DNA from 2 places in the Thalassospira sp. UBA848 genome. Region 2 is predicted to be linked to the other one. Evidence: riboswitches for the same ligand, from Rfam matches in the RefSeq annotation. Region 2 holds a riboswitch; the other holds the start of a gene.

Region 1 (3,411 bases), on a different contig from region 2:
GCGATCAAGGTCTTTGCCGATAACCTGAAAGACCTGTTGCTGGCCGCCCCTGCCGGGCAAAAGGCGACCATGGGTCTTGATCCGGGTGTACGTACCGGGGTCAAGGTCGCGGTGGTTGATGCCACCGGCAAGCTGGTGGATACCGCAACGGTTTATCCCTTCCAGCCGCGCAATGACGTCGAAGGCGCGATCAACACCATGGCCGCACTGGCGGCCCGCCATCAGATCGAACTGATCGCGATTGGCAATGGAACCTTTTCACGTGAAACCGACGAGCTTGCCGGTCAGATGCTTAAACGCTTCCCGGCGCTTAAGGCCACCAAGGTGATCGTCAATGAGGCCGGAGCATCGGTTTATTCCGCATCGCAGTTTGCCGCTGAAGAATTCCCCGACCTTGATGTGTCGCTGCGCGGGGCGGCATCAATTGCGCGCCGCCTGCAGGACCCGCTGGCGGAACTGGTGAAGATCGAACCGAAATCTATCGGTGTTGGGCAATATCAGCATGATGTATCGGAAACCAAACTGGCCCGTTCGCTTGATGCCGTGGTTGAGGATTGCGTGAACGGTGTGGGTGTTGACCTTAACACCGCCTCCATCCCGCTTCTGACCCGTGTGGCCGGCCTGACCGAGACACTGGCGCGCAATATTGTCGGCTACCGCGACTCCAACGGCGCGTTCCAGTCGCGTGCTGATCTTAAAAAGGTCGAGCGTCTTGGACCAAAGGCCTTCGAGCAATGCGCGGGCTTCTTGCGCATTCGCGGGGCGAATAACCCGCTTGATGCATCGGCGGTGCACCCGGAAGCCTATCCGCTGGTCGAAAAAATCAGTGCCAAGGCCGCCAAGCCGTTGGCAGACCTGATCGGGGATTCGGCCTTTATCAAGACGCTGCGACCTGAAGATTTCGCCGATGACAGATTTGGTGTGCCAACCATCCGCGACATCATTGCCGAGCTTGATAAGCCCGGCCGTGACCCGCGCCCGGAATTCAAGACCGCCAAATTCACCGAGGGTGTGAATGAGATCAAGGATCTGCGCACCGGCATGAAGCTTGAAGGCACCGTCACCAACGTCACCAATTTTGGCGCGTTCGTTGATATCGGCGTGCATCAGGATGGGCTGGTTCATATCTCGCAGCTGGCCGACAAGTTCGTCGAGGATCCCCGTCAGGTGGTCAAGGCAGGCCAGATTGTGTCGGTCACTGTCATGGAAGTTGATGCGCCGCGCAAACGTATCGGGCTTTCGATGAAATCCGCACCCGATTACGAAGGCACACGTGAAAAGCGTGCAGACAATCGCACCACGGCCCCACGCGGGGGCAACCGTTCGCAGCACTCATCGGCAAATCGTCCTCAGGACGGAGCGGGCCGCGGGAATGCGTCTGGCAATTCCGGCGGTGATGGTGGTGCGATGGCTGCGGCCCTTAAAGCCGCGATGGAACGGCGCAAGTAACGACACACGGCAAAGAACATCATGTTTGAGATGGCGGGGTCACATATTGATCCCGCCATTTTCTTTGCACGCCATTCTCACCCGATCAATTGACAGAAAGCGGTTTGAAACCCATGTTGAGCACTCACCAAGGGGAGCCCCGACAGGGGGCTGAGAAACTGCCGCGCAGTGACCCTTTGAACCTGATCCAGTTCATACTGGCGTAGGGACGGTGCGAACGCCGGTTACGACGTTCTCCATCTTTCCGACTTCGAACTGGGTCTCCAACCGCAACGTTTCTGCATTGGAGCCTCGACATGACGACCGAAATTTCCCATACCGCGACCGATCTTTTTGAACGCATGCGTGCGACCAAGCCGCTTGTTCAATGCATCACCAACTATGTCGCGATGAATTATGCCGCCAATGTTCTGTTGGCGGCGGGTGCCTCGCCCGCGATGGTCCATACACCCGAAGAATCCGGCGAATTTGCCGCGATTGCCGGGGCGCTGACGGTCAATATCGGCACCCTTTCCCCCAGTTGGGTCGAAGGCATGATCGCCGCTGCCAAATCGGCTAATGATGCCGAAAAACCTTGGGTTCTTGATCCGGTCGCGCATTTTGCGACCGGCTATCGCCGGAACGCTGTGGCCGGGCTTTTGAAACTCAACCCCACTGTCATTCGCGGCAACGCATCGGAAATAATTGCCCTTGGCGGCGGTCAAAGTGCCGGTCAGGGTGTCGATAGTGGCGATCCTGTCGAACAGGCAGAAGATGCCGCACGCAGCCTTGCAAGCAGCCAAGGCTGCGTTGTTGCCGTAACGGGCGCGGTTGATTTCGTGACGGATGGCACGCGTTCGGTGCGCATTGCCGGCGGGTCGGATTTAATGCCAAAAATCACCGCCACGGGGTGCTCGCTGACCGCCCTTGTCGGCGCTTATCTGGCGATTGCACCCGATCAGGCGTTTGACGCCACGGTGGCTGCCCTTGGCAACTTTGCCGTGGCAGGCGAAATCGCGGCCAAGACGTCAAACGGTCCGGCATCCTTTATGACCGCCTTCATCGATGGTCTTCACAATCTTGATGGTGCAACCTATGCCAAGAATCTTCGGATTGATGTGCGATGACGTCATTCGATCTGTCGCTTTATCTGGTGCTTGATCCCGATCTCTGTCGCAGCCATTCGATGGTGGAAACCACGATGGCCGCGATTGCCGGGGGTGCGACCATCGTTCAGCTGCGTGACAAGAAGGCCGGAACAGACGGCCTCATTCGCGCTGGCCGGGAATTGATGCGCGCGATGGAAGGCACCAACGTGCCGCTGATCGTCAATGATGACATCGAAGCCGCCATCGCAATTGGCGCGCATGGGCTGCATGTCGGACAGGATGATCTGCCATCACAAATCGCGCGTGATCGCCTTGGCCCGGACAAGATCATCGGCCTTTCAATTGAAAGCGAAGAGGTCGCGCAAAAGGTTGATCGCACCATTGTCGATTATGTCGGTATTGGCCCGGTATTCGCGACCCCCACCAAACCCGACCACAAACCCGCCATCGGATTTGACGGGCTGGAAAAGCTGGTCCGGATGGTCGACCTGCCATCGGTCGCGATTGGCGGGCTTAAGCGTGAACATGTGCTGCCAGCACTTGAAAGCGGTGCGGATGGCGTTGCTGTTGTGTCAGCCATTTGTGGACAACCGGACCCAAAGCAGGCCACCGCCCATATCGCGGAAACTCTTAAATCTGCGCGAAATCGCACGAAATAGCGTTTCGCGGATTTACCGGCACCGTTTGCACAACACCATCAGGGTATCGATCCGCGCGCAAAACGCATGGCTGCCGCGCCCAAAGTGCGGTCATCGGCACGGAAATGCCCCATTTGCGCCGTTAATTTTTCGGCTTCGCGGATCAAGTTAACAGGCATGAACCAAGCACAACCGCGCGAGGAAGCCATGCTTATATCTCTGCGCAGCAAGCCGGT
Region 2 (3,411 bases):
GGCGACGGTAACCGGGAAGAAAATGATCAATGCGGCCATGGCGATTTTGGACGCCAGACCAAAGCCCAGCCACAACACCAGAAGCGGTGCCAGGGCAAAGAACGGGATGGCCTGCGATACCAGAAGGATCGGCATCAACCAGAAACGTACTGGCGAAAACAACGCCATCGGAATGGCGGCCAGCGTGCCAAGGGCTGCGCCGGCAAACAGACCGATCACGGTTTCAGCAATGGTATATTGCGCATGATCGAACAGCACATCATGGCGCGCGATCAACGTGGTCCAGACATCGGCAGGCGTCGGCAGCATGTATTTCGGCGCACCGGTCACAATCACCAGCATCTGCCAGGTGATGATCAGGGCAACGATAATGATCAGCGGCCGGGCCAGGACCAGCCAGCGGCGCTCCGACAGTGCTTTTCTATTTGTATGAGGATTGTTTTGCTTGCTCATGCCGCACCCCCCGACAGATCAGCGCCAAGCTGGCCAAGGAGTTCGGCCTGTTGTGCCAGAATTCCCGGATCGGCGATGTCGCGCGGGCTTTGGCCCTTGGGCGTGATGGCATCCTGCAACCGTGCCGGGTTGCCAGACAGAACATGGACATGATCGCCCAGACGCAGCGCTTCAAGCGGATCGTGGGTCACAAGCAACACCGTTTTGCCGCGCAGAACCTGTGCGGCCAGTTCCTGCAGGCGCAGACGATTGAGCGGATCAAGCGCGGAAAACGGTTCGTCCATTAACACAACCGGACGGTCTTCCATCAGGGTGCGGGCAAGGGCAGCGCGCTGTTTCATGCCGCCCGATAGCTCAGCCGGGCGAAGATGGGCAGCCTCAGCCAGGCCGACCTCGGCAATCAATTGTGAGGCTTTCTCATGTTCTGGCTTCTCGCCGCGCAAAATAGCGCCCAGGACCACATTTTCAAGAACGCTGCGCCATGGCAAAAGCAGGTCCTGCTGCGCCATATAGGCGACACGCCCGGCAAGCGGGGTGTTGTCGGAACACGTGATGGTACCGCTAACATCACCTTCGACCAGCCCGGCAAAATAACGCAGAAGCGTGCTTTTCCCGACACCACTTGGCCCCAGCAAACAGGTAAAGCTGCCTGCGCGCAATGTCAGGTCAAGGTCATGGAAGATGTCCGTGCCGTTAAAGGCAACGCTTCCGCCACGCAGGGCGACATCAAATTTGGTGAGATTTTGCGCTGTCTGGGGCGCTTGTGCTGTATTGCGCATACGATCCTTCCTACGCCGGTCTTAACCGGTTCAGGTTCAAAGGGTCGTTCGGCAACACCGAACCTCTCAGCCGATTTACGATCGGCCCCCCCGGAGATGACGCGACTATGCGCAGACAAATCGCTGCCGTCAAGTTTTGTAACAGTTCTTGGACTTGATCCTGATCAAAGCTTAACATGTGTGCTGTTCGGGCCAACGAATGGCAGGCTGGATCGCCCATTTGTTTGAACAGCGCAAAAGTGGCAAGATCATTCGCCCACGTGCCAGTGTGTCGGGATAAAAGATATGGATCATCAGGGATTTATCATCCAGTCGGGGTTGGCAGAGCAGCACAAGGAACAGGCCTGTGCTTTGTTCTGGGAGGCCTTCCGGCAGAAGCTTTCAAAACTTATGGCCCCGGAAGACAAGGCACTGGCATTTGTCCGGCGTGTCATCAGGTCCGATCACGCGATCTGCGCCATAGACAGTGATGGCAGGTTGCTGGGTGTTGCCGGGTTCAAGACACCACAAGGTGCCTTTGTCGGCGGAACGCTTGAAGACCTTTGCGCCATTTATGGATCGTGGGGTGGGCTATGGCGTGGCATATTGCTGCAATTGCTTGAGCGCGCCCTTGTCGATGACGTTTTGTTGATGGATGGTATCTTCGTTGCTCCAGAGGCGCGCGGGCAGGGTGTCGGTACCGCGCTTCTGGATGCGGTGGCGCGTACGGCGCGCGATCAGGGGCTTGGTACAGTTCGTCTTGATGTTATCGATATCAATCCGCGTGCTCGCGCCCTTTATGAACGTTGCGGCTATCGCGCGATTGAAACCAGTGACATCGGCCCCTTGCGCCATCTGTTCGGGTTCGAAGCTTCAACGACCATGCATCTTGACCTGCGCGCTTTGAACTAAGTGCGCGCAACAACCTGTTTGATCCAGTCAGCAATCTTGTCGAACGTGCCGGGCACATAGGCATGCCGCCCAAGGGCAACATACAGCATCTGCCGGGAAGTCGGCATTTCACTGCTTAGCTGATAGTTAAACAGATTGCTTCTGAGCAACCCGTGCGTGGCATCGGGGATGACAATTACCTCATTTGCAGGATGTCGGCCGATCAGAATATTGCGATAGATCGCAGCATCGGTTTTCGCATCCACATTCAGATCATCGCGCCCCCACATGGCAAGCATCGGTGTTTCAAGCAATCCAAGGTCCGCCGTTGCGTCAGATGTGATGTTGCGTTTGACAAACTCGAACCTGCCGGATGTCATCGGATGCTGATCATCGATATTTGCAAGGTAGGTTTCATACGTTGCCTCAGGAGCAAAGATCACGGCGTCACGGACGCGGTTGCGTTCGATTTGATCATTAATCTCTGCTTGTGTTGCACCATCGGCCAACAGGCGTTGGCGTGTATAAAAATCGCCCTGGTTTTGCCAGTTCACGGCCCCGCCAATGATGACATTAAAGGCATGGTCCGGGATCATTCGCGATGCTTTGGGGATCACCCAGCCCGCCTGAGAAAAGCCGATAAAGCCGATTTTTTGCCCGCTGTCGGGATGGGCGGTTTTGATTGCCTTATATGCCGCAACGGCCTCTTTCGCGCGGTCATTCATGGATTGCGAAAGCCAGTTTCCCGTGCTTTCGCCGACCCCGGCCTTGTCCCAGCTATAAACTCCGATCCCGCGATCAAGCAGGGCATTGATCAGGGGTAAATAGCCATCGTCCGCAAAGCGGTCCTGCGAACCATCGCCGTGAACCAGAAGGGCAATCGGGCCTGTGTGCTGCGCATCAGGCAATATCAGGCTACCAGACAGAACAGCACCATCGTGTGCAAAGCTGATCTGTTCAGTCGGGCGGTCGCTGATATCAAAGTCCGACAATCCGATAAGTGCGAGACTTCCGGGAACAGCAACAAGCAGCACCAACAGAATAAACGCCACCCTGACAAGGTGGCGGTAACGAATGCGGCGGGGCGATGGCACGGCACAGCCTTTCAGGTTGGCGACAGCAAGGTTTTGGCGATGGTCAAAGCTTGCGGGAAGTCACAGTGTCCGTCAATCGCCTTGAAGCCGGTTATGTCGATGAAATCCGGTGAACCATTCAAACCAAATTAATAGGTGCCGCGCCTGGAATTGCACAAAACAGAACTTGAAAGAGCATCGTGAAACGGTCAATGCTTTTGGCACCGCAACCCAAT

Evidence for each region. Region 2 has a riboswitch for thiamine pyrophosphate ahead of B2R48_RS10065 (ABC transporter ATP-binding protein). Riboswitches for the same ligand answer to the same signal wherever they lie in the genome.
Region 1: linked by a shared signal. The riboswitch ahead of thiM (hydroxyethylthiazole kinase) and the one ahead of B2R48_RS10065 (ABC transporter ATP-binding protein) in region 2 are both predicted to bind thiamine pyrophosphate.

The regions. Positions count from the first base shown of each region.
Region 1 is NZ_DBGS01000073.1:1,619-5,029, reverse strand. It holds partial or broken gene B2R48_RS10195 (Tex family protein) at 1-1,449, shown strand, start outside; TPP riboswitch at 1,570-1,675, shown strand; gene thiM (hydroxyethylthiazole kinase) at 1,746-2,555, shown strand; gene thiE (thiamine phosphate synthase) at 2,552-3,196, shown strand; gene B2R48_RS10180 (hypothetical protein) at 3,353-3,411, shown strand, end outside.
Region 2 is NZ_DBGS01000072.1:23,286-26,696, reverse strand. It holds gene B2R48_RS10070 (ABC transporter permease) at 1-453, opposite strand, end outside; gene B2R48_RS10065 (ABC transporter ATP-binding protein) at 450-1,232, opposite strand; TPP riboswitch at 1,223-1,334, opposite strand; gene B2R48_RS20320 (citrate/2-methylcitrate synthase) at 1,432-1,512, shown strand; gene B2R48_RS10060 (GNAT family N-acetyltransferase) at 1,518-2,123, shown strand; gene B2R48_RS10055 (alpha/beta hydrolase family protein) at 2,120-3,196, opposite strand; gene B2R48_RS10050 (acetoin utilization protein AcuC) at 3,363-3,411, shown strand, end outside.